Regions from separate parts of the Kitasatospora sp. CM 4170 genome, predicted to be linked through region 1. Evidence: riboswitches for the same ligand, from Rfam matches in the RefSeq annotation. Region 1 holds a riboswitch; the other holds the start of a gene.
The links. A riboswitch is a leader RNA that binds a small molecule or an ion and turns the genes downstream of it on or off. The one in region 1 is predicted to bind glycine.
Positions count from the first base shown of each region.

Region 2: it holds a riboswitch for glycine, as region 1 does, so the genes downstream of both, gcvT (glycine cleavage system aminomethyltransferase GcvT) here and gcvP (aminomethyl-transferring glycine dehydrogenase) in region 1, are expected to answer to the same signal.

Region 1 is NZ_CP134877.1:7,479,422-7,489,143, reverse strand. Features, by position in the region: gene gcvP (aminomethyl-transferring glycine dehydrogenase) at 1-1,666, opposite strand, end outside; glycine riboswitch at 1,905-2,008, opposite strand; gene RMN57_RS31560 (PRC and DUF2382 domain-containing protein) at 2,233-3,495, shown strand; gene RMN57_RS31555 (MFS transporter) at 3,650-5,140, shown strand; gene RMN57_RS31550 (DNA polymerase IV) at 5,293-6,861, opposite strand; gene RMN57_RS31545 (ElyC/SanA/YdcF family protein) at 6,971-7,681, opposite strand; gene RMN57_RS31540 (MerR family transcriptional regulator) at 7,837-8,496, opposite strand; gene RMN57_RS31535 (bifunctional nuclease family protein) at 8,765-9,241, opposite strand; gene RMN57_RS31530 (MerR family transcriptional regulator) at 9,316-9,722, opposite strand, start outside.
Region 2 is NZ_CP134877.1:5,901,334-5,911,055, forward strand. Features, by position in the region: gene gcvH (glycine cleavage system protein GcvH) at 61-441, opposite strand; gene gcvT (glycine cleavage system aminomethyltransferase GcvT) at 520-1,641, opposite strand; glycine riboswitch at 1,877-1,983, opposite strand; gene RMN57_RS25250 (enhanced serine sensitivity protein SseB C-terminal domain-containing protein) at 2,133-2,927, shown strand; gene RMN57_RS25255 (enhanced serine sensitivity protein SseB C-terminal domain-containing protein) at 3,092-4,030, shown strand; gene RMN57_RS25260 (ABC transporter permease) at 4,506-5,495, shown strand; gene RMN57_RS25265 (ABC transporter substrate-binding protein) at 5,552-7,324, shown strand; gene RMN57_RS25270 (ABC transporter permease) at 7,424-8,434, shown strand; gene RMN57_RS25275 (ABC transporter ATP-binding protein) at 8,431-9,522, shown strand; gene RMN57_RS25280 (dipeptide ABC transporter ATP-binding protein) at 9,569-9,722, shown strand, end outside.

The DNA of each region.
Region 1 (9,722 bases):
GGATCAGGGTCAGGAAGCCCTGCGCCTGGTCGATCGGTGCGAACGGGTGCAGCTGGCCGAACTCCGGCCAGGTCACCGGCTCCATCTCGGTGGTCGCGTTGAGCTTCATGGTGCAGGAGCCCAGCGGGATCATGCCGCGGTCCAGCGCGTAGTCGCGGTCCGACAGGCGGCGCAGGTAGCGCAGCATGGCGGTCTCGGAACGGTGGCTGTGGAAGACCGGGTGGGTCAGGTACTCGTCCTCGCGCAGCAGCGCGGCCGGCAGCGCGTCGGCGCTCTCCGCGACCTCCACGCCCTCGACGCCGAAGGCGGCCCAGACGCCCGCCAGGTGCTCGCGGGTGGTGGTCTCGTCGGTGGAGACCGAGATCCGGTCCTCGCCGTCCTGGTACACGTTGATGCCGTTGGCGCGCGCGGCGGCGGCGATCTCGGCGGCGCGGCCGGGGACGACCGCGGTCACGGTGTCGAAGAACTCGCCGTGCAGCAGCTCGACGCCGCCGGCCCGCAGGCCCTCGGCGAGGGCGGCGGCGTAGCGGTGGGTGCGGCGGGCGATGTCGGCCAGACCGTCCGGGCCGTGGTAGACGGCGTACATCGAGGCCATCACGGCCAGCAGCACCTGGGCGGTGCAGATGTTGCTGGTGGCCTTCTCCCGGCGGATGTGCTGCTCACGGGTCTGCAGCGCCAGGCGGTAGGCGCGGTTGCCGTCGACGTCGACCGAGACGCCGACCAGGCGGCCCGGGAGCGAACGGGCGTACTCGGCGCGCACCGAGAGGTAGCCGGCGTGCGGACCGCCGAAGCCCATCGGCACACCGAAGCGCTGCGAGGTGCCGCAGGCGATGTCGGCGCCCAGCGAGCCCGGGGACTTCAGCAGGGTCAGCGCCAGCAGGTCGGCGGCGACGGCGACGACCGCACCGAGGCCGTGCGCCTGCTCGATGACGGCGGTGAGGTCACGGACCACACCGGTGGCACCCGGGTACTGCAGCAGCACGCCGAAGACGCCGCGCTCGGCGACCTCGGCCGGGATGCCCCCGGACAGGTCGGCGACGACGACCTCGACACCGGTCGGCACGGCGCGGGTGTTGATCACCGCGATGGTCTGCGGCAGGGTCTCGACGTCGACCAGGAAGACGCCGCCCTTGACCTTGGTGACGCGGCGGGCCAGCGCCATGGCCTCGGCGGCCGCGGTGCCCTCGTCCAGCAGCGAGGAGCCGGAGGTGGGCAGGCCGGTCAGGTCGGAGACCACGGTCTGGAAGTTGAGCAGCGCCTCCAGGCGGCCCTGCGAGATCTCCGGCTGGTACGGCGTGTACGCGGTGTACCAGGCCGGGTTCTCCAGGACGTTGCGCAGGACCACCGGCGGGGTGAAGGTGCCGTAGTAGCCCAGACCGATCATCGGCTGGAGCACCTGGTTGCGGCCGGCCAGCTCGCGCAGCTCGGCCAGGACCTGGGCCTCGCTGCGGCCGGCGGGCAGGTCCAGCCCGGTGATGGAGCGGATCGCCTCGGGCACGGCGGTGGCGGCCAGCTCGTCCAGCGAGCCGTAGCCGACCTGCGCCAGCATCTTCTCCTGCGCGGCGGCGTCGGGGCCGATGTGGCGGTTCTCGAAGGGGCTGGCCAGCTCAAGTTCGGTGAGGGTCGAGGCGCCGGTGGGGCGTCCCGCGTTCGGCTGGGCGTTCATGTGGTCGAGGCCTCCTGGTCACGGACCGGCGGGGGTACGCACGCCGGGCGGCTTCGCCGCTGCGGACAACAGCGGATCGGCCCGGACGGGCGAACCCGACAGGCCTCCCCCTCTGTCATCGGGACCTGAGAGCTTCGCCCGCACGGGGCGCGGGGGCGACCCGTCGGCTTGCACCGTCGGTGAGGGTGGTTCCCGTCGGCTCCCTCGCCGGCGGTCCTGCCCTGCTTTCCAGAGTGACCTATCCCACACGGTACGGATGCCTGAGAGATTCCGGGGAGGAGTTGCTCCTTCGGCGCCCCGACCAGCGACTTCCGATGTCGGGGACTCTCCCGAGCGGGCTCGGCGGTCGCGCCCAGGGTACCAGCGGGAGGCCGTTCGATCACGGGTGTGCCGGGTCACTCGACCGCCGCACGGGTGACCCGTACGGAGCAGCACGGGGCCCGTCCGGCGGTTCCCCGGTCGCGGGCGTCCGGTTCATGGCTTTTGGTGTGAAGTGGCGGTGTCGGACGGGCGGGCCGGCCGCCGGCCCGCGGGAGTTCCGCAGGCGCAGCGCACTGGAGGAAAGAGTGCAGACCGATATCGACCCCCGGGACCTCATCGGCCACAAGGCGGTCGACCGCAACGGAGACAAGATCGGCACGGTCGACGAGGTGTACCTGGACGACGCCACCGGGCAGCCCGAGTGGGCCGCCGTCCGGACCGGCATCTTCGGCCGGGACGCCTTCGTCCCCCTGACCACGAGCGAGTTCTCCGGCGACGAGCTGAGGGTGCCGTACGACAAGTCGCTGGTGAAGGAGTCACCGGACTTCGGCGTGGGCCAGCACCTGTCGCCGGCCCAGGAGCTCCAGCTGTACCGCTACTACGGGCTGGACACCCCGGTGGACGGCAGCCCGTCGAACGGCGCGGGTTCCGGCTCGCAGCCCGCCGACCTGGACTTCGGCACCGTGCCCGCCGGCCCGGCCGCGGCCGCCGGTACCGCCGCGGCCACCGGTACCGCCGCGGCCGCCGGCACTGCCGCGGCCACCACCAAGCCGTCCGCGCTCCACTCGGCCGACACGGCCGCCCCCGCCCACCACACCACCCCGGCGGCCGACCTCGGCAAGCCGTCCGAACCCGCCACGGAGGCCCACGTGCGGACCCTCGACAGCACCGCACCGGCCGCCGCCCCGGCGACACCGGCGACACCGGCAACACCCGCGACACCGACAGCACCCGCGACCCCCGAGCCGCGTCCGCAGGTCTCGGTCCCGACCGCCCCGGCCGTGCCCGTCACGACGACGACGGCGGCCGGCCCGGACACGACGGCCCCCGCCGCCCCCGTGGAGATCACCTGCCGCGAGGAGCGGCTGGACATCACCACCGAGTGGCACGTGCTCGGCACCGCGAAGCTGCGCAAGTACGTCACCAGCGAACCGGTGGAGCGCCGGGTGCCGGTGGTGCGCGAGCGGGTCCGGGTCGAGCGCATGCCGGTCGGCGAGGCGGAGCGGGCCGCGCTCACCGACAAGGAGATCGCCGAGGCGGTGGAGGAGGTGACGCTCCGCGAGGAGAGGCCGGTGGTCCGCAAGTACCTGGCCCCGATCGAGCGGGTGCGCCTGGTGGTGGAGCGGTACACCACCGAGGAGGTGATCCGGGACGAGCTGCGCCGCGAGCAGGTCGAGGTGCAGGACGACACCGCCTCCGCGGCCGACCGCGGCACCTCCGACCGCAACGTCTCCGACCACAGCGCCTCCGACCACTCCGCCGCACCCGCGTCGGCGACCCCGGCCTCGGGCGAGCACCCGTCGCCCGACGCACCGTCCCACCCGGCCCCCCTGCGGCCGCTCGCCTGACCTCTCTCCTCCTCCTCCCTCCGTCCGAAGGACCCCGGGCCCGGCCCGGGGTCCTTCGACTTTGCCAAAGCTTCACCGATCGATATTTGACACAATGAAGTATCTCCCGGCATGGTTGCTTCAGTTCATTCACTATGTACGGGAGGAAGCAACCGTGAGTGAGGCACCCCAGCCCACCACCGCGGCCGAGAAGCAGAGCAGCGCCCGGGTCCTGCCGGCCCTGATTCTGGCGATGCTGTCGTTCAGCGTGGTGCAGACCGCGGTCGTCCCGATCCTGCCCTCGCTGGCCAAGGAACTCAGCGTCTCCGGCTCCAGCATCACCTGGCTGATGACGGCCAACCTGCTCTCCGCCGCCGTGCTCACCCCCCTGCTGGGCCGGTTCGGCGACCTGCGCGGCCGCAAGCCGATGCTGCTGATCTCGCTGACCGGCCTGGTGGCCGGCTCCGCGCTGGCCGTCAGCACCCATTCCTTCACCTGGCTGGTCGTCGCCCGCGTCCTCCAGGGCGCCGGCGGTGGTGTGCTCCCGCTGGCCATCAGCATCGTCCGCGACGAGCTGCCGAAGCAGAAGGTCACCGGCGGCGTCGCCGCCATCAGCGCCTCGATGGGCGTCGGCAGCGGCCTCGGCCTGGTCGCCACCGGTCTCCTGCTGGAGCACTGGAGCTACAAGTCGATCTTCTGGATGGGCCTGGTCTTCGGCCTGCTCGCGGTCGCCCTGGTCGCCCTGCGGGTGCCCACCGACCCGGTCACCGACAAGGACGGCGGTGCCGACCCGCTCGGCGCGATCACCCTGGCCGGCTGGCTCTCCGCCCTGCTGGTCGCGGTCAGCCAGGGCAACAACTGGGGCTGGACCTCCACCCGGACGCTCGGCCTGTTCGCCGTCGCCGCCGTGGTCGCCCTGGTCTGGGGCGTCATCGAGGTCAAGGTGAAGCACCCGCTGGTGGACATGAAGATGATGTCCCGCCCGGCCGTCGCCTTCACCAACCTCGCCGGCCTGCTGATCGGCTTCGGCATGTACGGCTCGTTCATGGTGATCAGCAACTTCGCCCAGACCCCGGAGAAGCTCACCCACTACGGCTTCACCGCCACCGTGCTGCACGCCGGCGTCATGCTGCTGCCCTCCGCGATCGGCTCGATGGTCGCCGCCCCGCTGGGCGCCCTGCTGATCGCCCGCCGCGGCCCGCGCCTGCCGCTGGTCCTCGGCGGCGTGCTCGGCGCCGTCGCCATGGCCTACCTGGCCCTGCGGCACAGCCACGAGGGCGACATCTACACCGCCTCGGCGATCTTCGGCCTCGGCATCGGCCTCGCCTTCTCGGCCATGCCGGCCTACATCAACGGCGCCGTCCCGGTCGAGCAGAGCGGCATCGCCAACGGCATGAACGCCGTGCTCCGCACCGTCGGTGGCGCGATCGGCACCGCGGTCATGGCCGCCATCCTGACCGGTGACACCATGAAGCTCCCGATCCCCGTCACGCTGCCCACCCTGGACGCCTACAAGCACGCGTTCTGGGTCGCCGCCGCGGTCTGCGCGGTCGCCGGCGCCGTGCCGTTCCTGATCCGCACGATCAAGCCCGCCGCCACCGTCACCGACGGCGGCAAGACGGCGGAGCTCGGTTCCAGCCCCGCGCTGGCCAAGACCGACGCCTGACGAGGCGTCCACCCCCCGCGCTCAGGGACAGGGCGCGGGGGAACCGGTCCCCGAACGGTCGACGAGGGCATCACGACCGCCGTGGCCGGCACTGCGAACGGCCCTACCCGGCCCCCCTGCCGGGTGGGGCCGTTTCGCGTCCTCAGCCCTCCTCAGCCCTCCGCGGCCGGGTCCCGCCCGGCGGGATCCGCACCGGCGGAGCCCTCGCGACCGGGCCGCTCCCCCGGCTCGGCGGCCCCGTCCTCACCGGTCCCGCCGTCACCGGGCCGGCTGTCACCGGCCCCGTTCCCACCGGCCGCGCGGTCACCGGCCCCGCCGTCCTCGGGCTCACCGCCGGCGGGCTCCCCCCAGCCCGCGCCCCGGCGCAGCGGGAGCGGCCGGGCCGGCTCCAGCACCGGATCGTCCACCGCGAAGGTCCGCACCCGCCCGGGCCCGCTCCACGGCGTCTCGAACCGCACCGTCACCCGCCCGACCCCGCTGCCCTGCACCCAGCCGGGGCCGAACTCGGCGTGGTGCACGTCCTGCCCGGGCATCCAGTGCCGCACCACGGCCTCCTCCTCCACCTCCGGCCCGTGCTCCTCCCCGGTCGGCGCCGGGTGCTGCTCGGCGGCCGCCTCCTCCCGCTCCGCCTGGGCGAAGAGGTCCTCCTGGGTGTAGTCGGCCAGCTGGGAGACCCCCACGCCGAGCAGCCGCACCCCGCCGGTGATGTCCACCTGGGAGGCCAGCCGGCGCGCGGTCTCCGTGATCACCGCCTCGTCGTCCGTCGGACCGCGCAGCGTCTCCGAACGGGTCAGCGTGGAGAAGTCGAAGCGCCGGACCTTCAGCACCACCGTCCGCCCCGACCGGCCGGCCGCCCGCAGCCGCCGCACGCACCGCGCGGCCAGCACGTCCACCTCGCGCAGCACCCGCTCACGGTCGGCGAGGTCCACCTCGAAGGTGTCCTCCACCGAGACCGACTTCGCGTCCTGGTCGGCCACCACCGGCCGGTCGTCCAGCCCGATCGACATCTGGTGGACGCCGACACCGTGCGACCGCCCCAGCAACTGCACCAGCTCGGCCTCCCCCGCCTCCGCGAGGTCGGCCACCGTGTTCAGCCCCGCGCGGCGCAGCACCTGCTCGGTGGCCGGGCCGATGCCCGGCAGGGCCCGCACCGGCATCGGCCCGAGCACCGCCCGCTCCTCCCCCGGCTCGATCAGCACCAGCCCGTCCGGCTTGGCCTGCTCGGAGGCGATCTTGGCCATCAGCTTGGACCCGGCGGCCCCGACCGAGGCGGTCAGACCGGTGCGCCGCTCGATGTCGGCCCGCAGGTCCTCCGCGAGGGCCAGCACCAGCCGTTCCCCCGTCCCGTGGTCCGCCTCCGCCAGCACCGGCCCGTACGGGCCCGCCTCCAGGTCGACGAACGCCTCGTCCAGGCTGAGCGGCTGGACCAGCGGCGACAGTTCCCGCAGCAGACCCATCACGATCTCGCTGACCTGGCGGTAGGCCTCGAACCGCCCGGCCAGGAAGGCCGCGTTCGGGCAGAACCGGCGCGCCTGCGCCATCGGCATCGCCGAGTGCACCCCGAACCGCCGCGCCTCGTACGAGGCCGTCGAGACGACCCCGCGCCCGCCCAGGCCACCGACGATCACCGGCTTCCCGCGCAGGCTCGGCTTGGCCGCCTGCTCCACCGCCGCGAAGAAGGCGTCCATGTCGAGGTGGATGATGCTCGGCAGCGACCGCACCTGCCGATCATGCCGTACGGGTCCGACAGTCCGTGCGAACCGCGGCCCGCGACGGCTGCGCCGTGCCCACCGCCCACGCCGGCGCCCGGGCGGCCGGGCGGCCCGGGCGCTACAGTCGGGCCGCGGCCGCGTCGGCCAGCGCGCGGGGGATGCCCTCCTCCTTGGGCCCGAGGAAGAGCGGGTCCGGACGCATCAGCACGTTCAGCGCCGCCTTGCCCGCCCCGGGGATCTCGCGCACCCCGCCGTACAGCCAGGTGGCGTCACGCCACTCGGGCACACCGACGGCGTACGAGTCGATGCCGGCCGCCTCGCAGAGCGCCAGCGCCCGCCGGACGTGGAAGTCCTGACTCACCAGCACCGCCCGGTCCACACCGAAGATCCGGTGCGCCCGGGTGCAGGAGTCCCAGGTGTCGAAGCCCGCGTAGTCGCCGACCACCCGGATCCGCGGCACGCCGTGCTCGATCAGGTAGTCGCGCATCGCGTCGGTCTCGTCGTAGCTGTCGCGCCCGTTGTCCCCGGTGACGAGGATCGCCTGCACCTTCTGCGCCCGGTACAGGTCGACCGCCGCATCCAGCCGGTGCGCCAGGTAGGGCGAGGGCTTGCCGTCGAACAGCCCGGCGCCGAACACCACCGCCACCGGAGCGCTCGGCGCGCTCGCCACCGTGCCGACCCGGTCCCCCGCGGCGATCCACAGCCAGGCGCTCGGCGCCAGCGCCAGCGCGCAGCCCGCGGTGACGAGTTGGAACAGCCGCCGCTGGGTGCGCCGCTGCCGCAGCCGCACCCCGAGCCGGCGCGCCCGCCGCACCGTCAGGTCGATCATTCCCGAGCCGCCCCGCACGTTCCCTCCCCCGCTCGGTGCGCCGGTTCCCCGGTGCGCCCGGCCTGTTCGATTCCACCAGGCACGACGAGGCCGCGGGCCCGGACGGTTCCCCGTCCGGGCCCGCGGCCTCGTCCTCCGTTCGGTGGCTCCGGCGGTCAGACCGCGCGGTTGCGGCGCTGCGCCAGCTCGTCGCCCGGGTCGTGCCCGACCAGCGTCTCGCCGGTGTCGGTCCGCTCGGCGTGCAGCCGCCCGAGGGCCAGCTCCAGCTCCTGCCAGACCGCGCCGACCGCGATGCCGAACACGCCCTGACCGCCCTTCAGCAGGTCGACCACCTGCTGCGGCGTGGTGCACTCGTACACCGTGGCGCCGTCGCACATCAGCGTCAGCCCGGTCAGGTCGCCGACCTCGGCGGACTGCAGGTGGGCGACCGCCACCCGGATGTTCTGCAGCGACACGCCGGCGTCCAGGAGCCGCTTCACGATCTTCAGCAGCAGGACGTCGCGGAAGCTGTACAACCGGTGGCTGCTCGCGGGGTAGACCGCGCGGACGCTCGGCTCCAGCAGGCCCGTCCGGGCCCAGTAGTCCAGCTGGCGGTAGGTGATCCCGGCCGCGGCGCAGGCCGTAGGCCCGCGGTAGCCGATCAGCTCCGAGGTCGGGGCGAGCCGCTCGATGGCGGGCTGACCCGGCTGGACCGCCGGAAACCGGCCCATGCGGGGCAGCTCCGTCCGGGGCAGGTCCGACACGGTACGGCCGGTGCGCGGCATGTGCACGGCACACAGGCCTCCCACGGCCGCGTCATCGCCGGTGCCGGTCATGCCTACCTCCGTCCACTCGTGCTGCGGGCAACCCAGACTGCGGGCGACAGGCACCCGGACAGCCACTCCTGACGGTAGGCAGTCGCCCATGACCCGTCAACGATCGCCACGCCGGGCCGGGGAAACCCCATCGCTCAGGAGAGTGGTTTTTCGTGCCCCTAGTGTGGGTAGGCGGACGCTATTTGGCAAAACGACCAAACGAGTACGTCCTATCGGCCCGGCTGCTTGCCGCACGCAGCGGCGGCCGGGCGGGAATCACCGGATCGGGCTACTGCGGCGCGCCGCCGCCGAAGTCCTCCGGCGAGACCTGGTCGAGGAACTCGCGGAACTTCTCCACCTCGTCCTCCTGCTCGTCCGGGATCGCGATGCCCGCCTCGGCGAGCACCTCCTCGCTCCCGTAGATCGGCGTGCCCGTGCGAAGCGCCAGCGCTATCGCGTCGGACGGCCGTGCGCTGACCTCCACCCCGCCGGCGAAGACCAGCTCCGCGTAGAACACGCCCTCCCGCAGATCGGTGATCCGCACCTCGGTGAGCTGCTGGCCGAGCGCCTCCAGGACGTCCTTGAAGAGGTCGTGCGTCAGCGGGCGCACCGGCGTCATGCCCTGCTGGGCGAAGGCGATCGCGGTCGCCTCGCCGGGGCCGATCCAAATCGGCAGGTAGCGATCGCCCCCGACCTCCCGCAGCAGCACGATCGGCTGGTTGGAAGGCATCTCCACCCGGACACCCACGACGTCGAGCTCATTCACACAGGCAACCCTATGGCCCGCGCCCCGGATATGAAAGCGCAGAGCCGACGGCGCTGGTCAGCGGCCCGGAGTCGTCACGCGCGGGTACGCAGACCGGCCTGGACCATGGCCGCGTGCAGCCGCACCGAGAGCGTCGCGAGCTCCCGTGCCGTGGCCTCGGCGTGCGCCCTGGTCTGCGGGTTCCGGTGCCGGCGCAGCGGCGCCACGACCTGCTCGACCAACGCGATCTCGCGGTCGGCGGCGGCCTTCATGGCCCGCAGGTGGCGCGGCTCCAGCCCGTACCGGCCGAGCTCCGCGACCAGCCGGGCGACCTGCAGCGCCTCGCCGTCGTAGCCGCCGTCCGGCCCGGGCGCGACCAGCCCGTACGACTCCCACTCGGCCAGCTCGCCCTCGCCGGCCTCGGCCGCGGCCAGCAGCTCGGCCCGGCCCAGCCGGACCCCGGTGGAGGCCTCCGCGGTCGCCACCAGCTCGCGGTCCGCCT
Region 2 (9,722 bases), 1.6 Mb from region 1:
TACGGGAGGGCGGGGCCGGCGCCGGGGCGGCCGCGGTGCGGCGGCCGCCCCGGCGGGGGCTCAGGCCTGCGGGTTGGTCAGCGCGTCGTACTCGGCGGCGCTCAGCAGCTCGTCGGTGGCCTCGACGCGCACCTTGAACAGCCAGCCGCCCTCGAACGGGGCGCTGTTGACCAGCGAGTTGTCGTCCAGGACGTCCTGGTTGACCTCGGTGACCTCACCGGTGACCGGGGAGTACAGGTCGCTGACCGACTTGGTCGACTCCAGCTCGCCACAGGTCTCACCGGCGGTCACGGTGTCGCCGACCTCGGGCAGCTGCACGTAGACGATGTCACCGAGCGCGTCGGCCGCGTGGGCGGTGATGCCGACCGTGGAGACACCGTCCTCGGCGGCGGTCAGCCACTCGTGCTCCTTGGTGTACTGCAGGTGCTGGGGGTTGCTCATGGCGTCATTCTCCAGGATGGGAAGCGGGTACGACGAAGCGGCCCGTCGGCCGGACACGCCTCGGGAAGGGGGAAGGGGTCAGCGGGCGCGCTTGTAGAACGGCAGCGCCACGACCTGGACCGGCTCGTGCTTGCCGCGCACGTCCACCGCGACGGTGGTGCCGGGGGCGGCGTGCGCCGCGTCCACGTACGCGATCGCGATCGGCTTGCCCAGCGTGGGGGAGGGGGCGCCGGAGGTGATCCGGCCGATCGGCTCGCCCTCGGTGGAGACCACGGTGTACTCGGCGCGCGGCACCCGCTTGCCCTCGGAGACCAGGCCGACCAGCACCCGCGGCGGGTTGGCCTCGGCCTCGGCGGCGGCCTTCTCCAGCGCCTTCCGGCCGACGAACGCGCCGTCGTTGGTGGTCTTGTCGAAGCGGACCACCCGGCCGAGGCCGGCGTCGAACGGGGTCAGCTCGGTGGAGAGCTCGTGCCCGTACAGCGGCATGCCGGCCTCCAGGCGCAGCGTGTCGCGGCAGGACAGGCCGCAGGGGACGAGGCCGCGCTCGGCGCCGGCCTCGGTCAGGGCGTTCCAGACCTGCTCGGCGTCGCCCGGGTTGCAGAAGATCTCGAAGCCGTCCTCGCCGGTGTAGCCGGTGCGGGCGAGCAGCACGTCGCGGCCGGCCACCTGGGCCGGGAGGATGGCGTAGTACTTGAGGCCGGGCAGGTCGGCCTCGGTGGTGGCGGCCAGGATGCCGGTGGCCTCCGGGCCCTGGACGGCGATCAGCGCGTAGGTGTCGCGGTCGTCGGTGACGACGGCGTCGTAGCCCTTGGCGCGGGCGATCAGCTCGTCGAGCACCAGCTGGGCGTTGGAGGCGTTGGCGACGACCAGGAAGGCGTCCTCGCGCAGGCGGTAGACGATCAGGTCGTCCAGGATGCCGCCGTCCTCGGCGCAGATCATGGTGTAGCGGGCGCGGAGCACGCCGAGCGCGGAGACGAAGCCGACCAGCGCGTGGTCCAGCATCTCGCCGGCCTGCGGGCCGGTGACGGTGATCTCGCCCATGTGGGAGAGGTCGAACAGACCGGCCTTGGTGCGGACGGCGAGGTGCTCCTCGCGCTCGCTGCCGTAACGCAGCGGCATGTCCCAGCCGGCGAAGTCGGTCATGGTGGCGCCGAGACGGCGGTGCAGCGCGTCGAGCGCGGTGAGGCGGAGGGACGACATGGCCTGGAACTCCTCGGTCTGGGCACTCAGGGGTGCGCACGCCGGACCGGCCCCCGCTCGGGGAGGGACCTGGCCTGCGCGCGGGCATGCGGCGGCTGGGTCTCCCCATCTGTCGTCGAACCTGAGAGCTTCACCGCAACACGGGCCCGCAGCTGTTTCCAGCTAACAGGACAGCATGGCGGCTTGCACCGTGGGTGGGCGCGCGACATGGCCGTGCGCCGCTTTCCAGATCTGCCTAACCCGTGCGGTAGGGGGGCCTGAGAGATTCCGGGGAGGACTTGCTCCTTCGGCGCCGGCTGTGCCGCCCGTCGGGGGCACTCCGGACTCTCCCGCGCGGGTTCGAGCGGCCGGTATGGAGTTTGGGAGCGGCCGCCGCGGGAACGCGTGGCCGCGCACATCATGGCACGTCCGGCGCCCGGGCGGGAGAGGGGCCCCGGTCGGCCCGCTAGGCTGCACGCGTCGACGAGCCAGTGAGGCGGTACTAGGGGCACATGGGGTACCCGGTGGAGCAGCAGCAGGGGTGGGGCGGCCCGGAGTCGGCGCCGCCGGGCGGCGGGTGGCCCGCCAACGAGCTGGAGCAGGTGCTCACCGCCGCGCTCGGCGATCCGGGCGCGACCCCGCGGGTGATCGAGGTGCTGGCCCGCAGCCAGGTGTGGATCCCGCTGCCGGCCGGGGCCGACCCGCAGGGCCAGGCACTGGACCTGCCGACCATCGAGCTGGCCGGTGACCCGTACGTGCCGGTCTTCTCCTCGCAGGAGGTGTTCCTGCAGCAGGCCCCGGGGATGCCCTTCGCGATCGCGCCGGTCTGGGAGTTCGCCCGCGGACTGCCGCTGGGCGTGGGCATCGCGGTGAACCCGGAGGCGGCGGTCGGCATCCCGGTGCCGCCGCAGGGCGTGGCCGAGCTGCGGCGCGGGCCCCGTGACGACCGCTGGGAGGCCCCGGACGCGCCGACCGGCGGGCGGGTGGCGCTGCGCGAGCCGGTGCCCGGCGAGGACCCGGAGGCCTTCCTGGCCGCCTGCCGCTCGGAGCTCTCGGCGCTGCCGGGCGTGCTGACCGCCCGGCGGGCGCTGGCCAGTGTCGAGGGCGAGCCCACCGTGATGTTCGTCGGCGTCCAGCTGGACCCGGCGGCCCCGGCCGACCCGGCCGCGGTGAACGGGGCGCTGGGCCGGGCCCTGGGAACCGCGCCGCTGCCGGGCGGCGTCCACCTCGTGCTGCTCGACCTCGCGGAGGACCCCGTGGTCGAGTGGTTGCTCAACCGGGTCCAGCCGTTCTACACACGGATGTGACGCACCCCTCCCCGCCCGCGGTCGGGCGGCCCGCGCAAGGGTCGGAGGGGCCAGGCAGGCACGTCGGCATGGCGGTGGTCGGTGGCGCCCCATAGGGTGCGTGCAGACACTCCGCCGCGGCCGGCGGCCAGGTGAGGGAAGAAGAGGCGCAGCGAGGTGGGCGCATGAGTGCGGGAGCGGTAGCGGGCGGTGCACCGGGGCCCTGGGGCCAGGCACCCGCCGGGCGCCCCGGCGCGGATCCGAGGGCCCTGGAGCACGCCCTGCGCGAGGTCGCGCCGGAACGCTGGGAGGCGTACGAGGCGCTGCTGCAGGCGCTGGCCGACGGCCAGGTCTGGATGCTGCTCTGGCACGGGACGCCGGGGAGCCCGGACGCCCAGTACGGGAACATGGAGATCAGCGGCCACGGCTACGCGCCGGCGGTCACCTCGCCCGAGCAGCTCGCGGCCTCCGGCTGGACGCGGGCGCACGAAGTGATCTCCGGGCGCGAGATCGCCGCCTCGCTCTACCGGACCCGCTGGGGCCTCTGGCTGAATCCGCACGCCCCGGGCGGCGGCGTCGGGGTGCCCTGGGCGGACCTGCGGCGGATCGCGGCCGGACTGGACCGGCTGCCGGCCGGGCCGCTGAAGCTGAGTGAGCCCCAGGTGCCGGCGCAGCAGTTCTTCGCGCTGCTGGAGCGGCAGGCGGTCGAGGTGCGAGCGGTCCGCTCGCTCCGCCGGGCCTGGGTGCAGCCCTCGGTGGGGGAGCCCTACCTGGCCATCGGGCTGGACCTGTACGAGAGTTCGCCGCCGACCGTGGAGGCCGTCCGGGCGCTGATGCAGCGGGCGATCGCGGTCGCGCCGGAGGGGCTGGCCGTCTCCACGGTGGCGATGGGGGACGAGTACGACCCGGTGGCGCTCTGGATGCGCGCCAACGCACGGCCGTTCTACGACCGCGAGGCGGGCGGCCAGGGCCGGCCGGCGACCGGGCCGTACCCGCCGGTGCCCCCGCCGCCGTACCCCTCGCAGGCCGGTCCGGGCTACGCCTACGGGACGCAGCCGCCCGCGCAGGGCTGGCAGGGGCAGCCGCCGCCGCAGCAGCCGTGGCCCGGCTACCCCGGGCGCTGATCCGCAAAACCCGCCGACGAAGGCCGGTCTGACGTGATGTCAGACCGGCCTTCGCGCATATCCGGACGATTTCCGGGAAAGTCCTGGCAGGCATCTTGACATGCCTGGTACAGCTGTGTGAAGAGGGATATGCCGGTGATTCGGGAGGTGCATCTCGACAGATCACAGTTGGGCATCTGTCGGTTGGCAGGGCTGGCGCAAGCCAGTTCGGATGGCAGAGAGTTCTGCAACAACGCACCGCGCGTGGTTGGCGCCTCACAAAGGCGAACGCGCAGGCGGACAGCTTGATCCACGCGATGCCCATCCCGCGTGGCGGCAGTACCCGCGCACGCAGCACCGCACGACGTACCGCCGAGATCCACCGCACCCGTACCTCCGCATGTCCGTACCTCCGCACGTCCGCACCAGCCGTACCGCCGATCCGGCGACCGGCACCCGTGGGCCGGCCACCGTCGGCGAGGGGACCGAACTGACCATGACCGCACTCACCAAGACCGCCGGGAACGAGCCGGAGGCAGACGCCGCCGCCAGCCCGGCCAAGAAGATCGAGGGCCGCTCGCTCGGCCAGATCGCCTGGACCCGCTTCAAGCGGGACAAGGCCGCCGTCGCCGGCGGCGTCGTGGTGATCCTGCTGATCCTGCTCGCCGTGCTGGCCAAGCCGATCGAGTCGGTCTTCGGCCTGGACCCCGACGCGCTCAACCAGGACCTGCTGGACGCCAACCTCGGCGGCCTGCCGATGGGCGACTGGGGCGGCATGAGCGCCGACCACCCGCTGGGCATCGACCCGCTGCAGGGCCGCGACCTGCTCTCCCGCATCATCGAGGGCTCCTGGGTCTCCCTGCTGGTCGCCTTCGGCGCGACCCTGCTCTCCAACACCATCGGCACCGTGCTCGGCGTGATGGCCGGTTACTACGGCGGCTGGGTGGACACCCTGATCAGCCGGGTGATGGACGTGTTCCTCGCCTTCCCGCTGCTGCTCTTCGCCATCGCGATCTCCGCCTCGCTCCAGGGCGGCGCGTTCGGCCTGCACGGCCTCCCGCTGCACATCATGGTGCTGATCTTCGTGATCGGCTTCTTCAACTGGCCCTACATGGGCCGGATCGTGCGCGGCCAGACCCTCTCGCTGCGCGAGCGCGAGTTCGTCTACGCCGCCCGCAGCCTGGGCGCCCGCGGGCCGTTCATCCTGTTCAAGGAGCTGCTGCCGAACCTGGTCGGTCCGATCCTGGTCTACTCGACCCTGCTGATCCCGACCAACATCCTCTTCGAGGCGGGGCTCAGCTTCCTCGGTGTCGGCATCCAGGCCCCGCAGGCCTCCTGGGGCGGGATGCTCAACGACGCGATCAAGTACTACCAGGTGGACCCCCAGTACATGGTGGTCCCCGGTCTGGCGATCTTCCTCACCGTGCTCGCCTTCAACCTGCTCGGCGACGGGCTGCGTGACGCCCTCGATCCCAAGAGCAACTGACCAAGCGTCAGGACCCTTCGTTTCGCCTCCACTTCCTCAAGGGGTTGATCTCACCCATGCGTAGGTCCCGTACCGTCGCGCTGACCGCCGCGGCCGCTGCCGCGGTCCTGGTCGTCACCGGCTGCTCCTCCAGCTCGAAGAGCGGCGACAGCTCCTCCTCCGCGTCCGGCAGCAGTGCCGGCGCCGGTGCCGACGCGGCCACCAAGGGCATCGTCAACGCCTCCGACAAGAAGGGCGGCACCGTCACCTTCGAGATGCGCGGTACGCCGGACTCCCTCGACCCCGGCAACACGTACTACGCGTACATCTACAACTTCTCCCGCCTGTACGCCCGTCCGCTGACCACCTTCCAGCCGGCCGCCGGCGAGGAGGGCAACAAGCTGGTCCCGGACCTCGCCGAGTCCCTGGGCAAGCCCAGCGCGGACGGCCTGTCCTGGACGTACAAGCTGCGCGCGGGCCTGAAGTACGACGACGGCACCCCGATCACCTCCAAGGACGTCAAGTACGCCGTGGAGCGCTCCAACTTCGCGCCGGACGTGAACTCCAACGGCCCGACGTACTTCAAGGAGCTGCTGGTCGACAACGAGACCCCGTACGAGGGTCCGTACAAGGACAAGACCGGCGACCTGAAGTCGATCGAGACGCCGGACGACCTGACCATCGTCTTCCACCTGAAGCACGCCTTCGCGGACTTCGACTACCTGGTGAGCGCCCCGCAGACCGCGCCCGTCCCGCAGGCCAAGGACACCGGCGCCGACTACGTCAAGCACGTGGTCTCCTCGGGCACCTACAAGTTCGAGAGCTACGAGGACGGCAAGCAGGCCGTCCTGGTGCCGAACACCAACTGGGACAAGGGCAGCGACCCGATCCGCAAGCAGCTCGCGGACAAGCTCGTGCTCAAGATGAACATCGACCAGGCCACCGTCGACAAGGACCTGCTGGCGGGCAACGCCCAGGTGGACCTCGTCGGTGCCGGTGTCGACCCGCAGACCCAGGCGCAGATCCTGCGCGACCCGAAGCTCAAGGCCAAGACCGACAACGCCTACGGCGGCCGCCTGGTCTACACCGCGATCAACACCAAGGTCGCGCCGTTCGACAACCTCGACTGCCGCAAGGCCGTCCAGTACGCGATCGACAAGGTGTCGGTGCAGACCGCGCTCGGCGGCCCGATCCGCGGCTCGGTCGCCAACACGGTGCTCCCGCCGGACATCCCGGGCCACCAGGACTTCAACCTCTACGAGTCCAAGGACAACAAGGGCGACGAGGCCAAGGCCAAGGAGGCCCTCAAGGCCTGTGGCAAGCCCGACGGCTTCAGCACCGTCCTGACCGCCCGCACCGAGCGCGCCACCGAGGTCGCCGCGGCGACCTCGATCCAGGCCGCGCTGAAGAAGGTCGGCATCAACGCCGAGATCCAGCAGTTCCCGCAGGGCAAGTACCTCACCGACAGCGCCGGTGCCCCGCAGTTCACCCAGGACCACAACATCGGTCTGATGATGATGCAGTGGGGTGCCGACTGGCCGACCGGCTACGGCTTCCTGCAGCAGATCGTCGACGGCCGCGCGATCAAGGCCTCCGGCAACAGCAACCTCGCCCAGCTGAACGACCCCGAGGTCAACAAGCTGCTCGACGAGGCCGCGGTCAACCCGGACCGGGCGGCCCGCGAGAAGATCTACGCCCAGATCGACAAGAAGGTCATGGAGCAGGCCGTCTACGTCCCGCTGACCGACTTCAAGGTCTTCCTGTACCGCCCGGACAGCGCCACCAACCTCGCTTCGACGCCGGCCTTCTCGGGTGAGTACGACTACCTGAACATCGGCACCACCAAGTAAGAGCCTGGCTCCGCAATCCCTGAAGGCAGGTGAAGGCAGCGGCGCCCGCCGCCGTCCGGAGGATCCCGGACGGCGGCGGGCCGCCGGAGCCGCCCAACTGTGTTTGCCTACATCATCCGCAGGATCCTCGCGGCCGCGGTGCTGCTGCTGGTGGTCAGCGCGGTCACCTTCGCGATCTTCTTCCTGCTCCCGCGCCTGGCCGGTGAGACGACCGACCAGCTGGCCGCGCAGTACATCGGGAAGAACCCCTCGCCCGACGCGATCGCCGCGGTCAAGAAGAACCTCGGTTTCGACCAGCCGCTGTACGCCCAGTACTGGCACTTCCTGAAGTCCCTGGTCAGCGGCGCAGAGTACAAGTTCGGCCCGGAACCGGCCACCTGCCACGTGCCGTGCTTCGGCTACTCGTTCAAGAACCACCTGGAGGTGTGGCCGGAGCTGACCAAGCGCGTCCCGGTCACCATCTCCCTCGCCATCGGCGCGGCGGTGCTCTGGCTGCTCTCCGGCGTCACCACCGGTGTCATCTCGGCGCTCAAGCCGAAGTCGATCTTCGACCGGCTCTCCATGGGCGTCGCGCTGGCCGGCGTCTCGCTGCCGGTCTTCTTCACCGGCGCGCTGCTGCTCACGCTCTTCAGCTACGAGTGGCCGATCCTGGACAACCTGCAGTACGTCAACTTCACCGACGACCCGCTGATGTGGGCCCGCAACCTGATCCTCCCGTGGATCTCGCTGGCCTTCCTCTACTCCGCGCTCTACGCCCGGCTCACCCGGGCCGGAATGCTGGAGACGATGAGCGAGGACTACATCCGCACCGCCCGGGCCAAGGGCCTGATCGAGCGCAAGGTGGTCGTCAGGCACGGGCTGCGCTCCGCGCTCACCCCGATCGTCACCATCTTCGGCATGGACCTCGGTCTGCTGCTCGGCGGGGCGATGATCACCGAGCAGGTCTTCTCGCTCCAGGGCGTCGGCTTCTTCGCGGTCTCCGCGATCACCGACAACGACCTGCCGAAGATCCTCGGCGTGACGCTGCTCGCCGCCTTCTTCATCGTCCTCTGCAACCTCGTGGTTGACCTCCTGTACGCCGCTGTCGACCCCCGGGTGAGGCTGTCGTGACCGAGCTCCAGAAGACCCCGGCGGACGCCGCGCAGGCCCCGGCCGGCGCGGCGCAGGCCCCGACCGGCGACGCGTTCCTCTCCGTCCGGGACCTGCGGATCCACTTCGACACCGACGACGGCCTGGTCCGCTCGGTCGACGGCGTCAGCTTCGACCTGCACAAGGGCCGAACCCTCGGCATCGTCGGCGAGTCCGGCTCCGGCAAGTCCGTGACCTCGCTCGGCATCATGGGCCTGCACCGCTCCAAGCGGGCCCGGATCAGCGGCGAGATCCACCTGGACGGCGAGGAGCTGATCGCGGCCGGCCCCGACCGGGTCCGCCAGCTGCGCGGCCGCTCGATGGCGATGATCTTCCAGGACCCGCTGACCGCGATGCACCCCTACTACACGGTCGGGGCGCAGATCGTCGAGGCCTACCGGGTGCACCACCCCGAGGCGAGCAAGAAGCAGGCCCGGGCCCGCGCGATCGAGATGCTCGACCGGGTCGGCATCCCGCAGCCCGACCGCCGGGTGGACGACTACCCGCACCAGTTCTCCGGCGGCATGCGCCAGCGCGCCATGATCGCCATGGCCCTGGTCAACGACCCCTCCCTGCTGATCGCCGACGAGCCCACCACCGCCCTGGACGTCACCGTCCAGGCGCAGATCCTGGACCTCATCCGCGACCTCCAGCAGGAGTTCGGCTCGGCCGTCATCATCATCACCCACGACCTCGGGGTGGTCGCCGAACTCGCCGACGACATCCTGGTCATGTACGGCGGCAAGTGCATCGAGCGCGGCCCCGCCGACACCCTCTTCGACGCGCCCGAGCACCCCTACACCTGGGGCCTGCTGGGCTCGATGCCGCGGCTCGACCGCGAGCTCCAGGACCGGCTCGTCCCGGTCAAGGGCACCCCGCCCAGCCTGATCAACGTGCCGTCCGGCTGCGCGTTCCACCCGCGCTGCCCGTACGCGGAGCTGACCGGCGGGCGCTCGACCACCGAGGTCCCGGTCCTGACCGAGGCCGCCCCCGGGCACCACGCGGCCTGCCACCTCAAGGCCGCCGACCGGCACCGCATCTTCACCGAAGAGATCGCGCCCCGGCTGTGAACCCGGCTGTGACCCCGGATTCGTACCACCATTCTGGAGAGAACCGATGACGGACACCCAGGCGGCCGTGATCCCCACGCCCGCGCCCGCCTCCGACCGTGAGCCCCTGCTCCGGGTCAGCGGTCTGACGCGGCACTTCCCGATCCGCGGCGGGCTGCTGCGGCGCCAGACCGGTGCGGTGCGGGCCGTCGACGGCATCG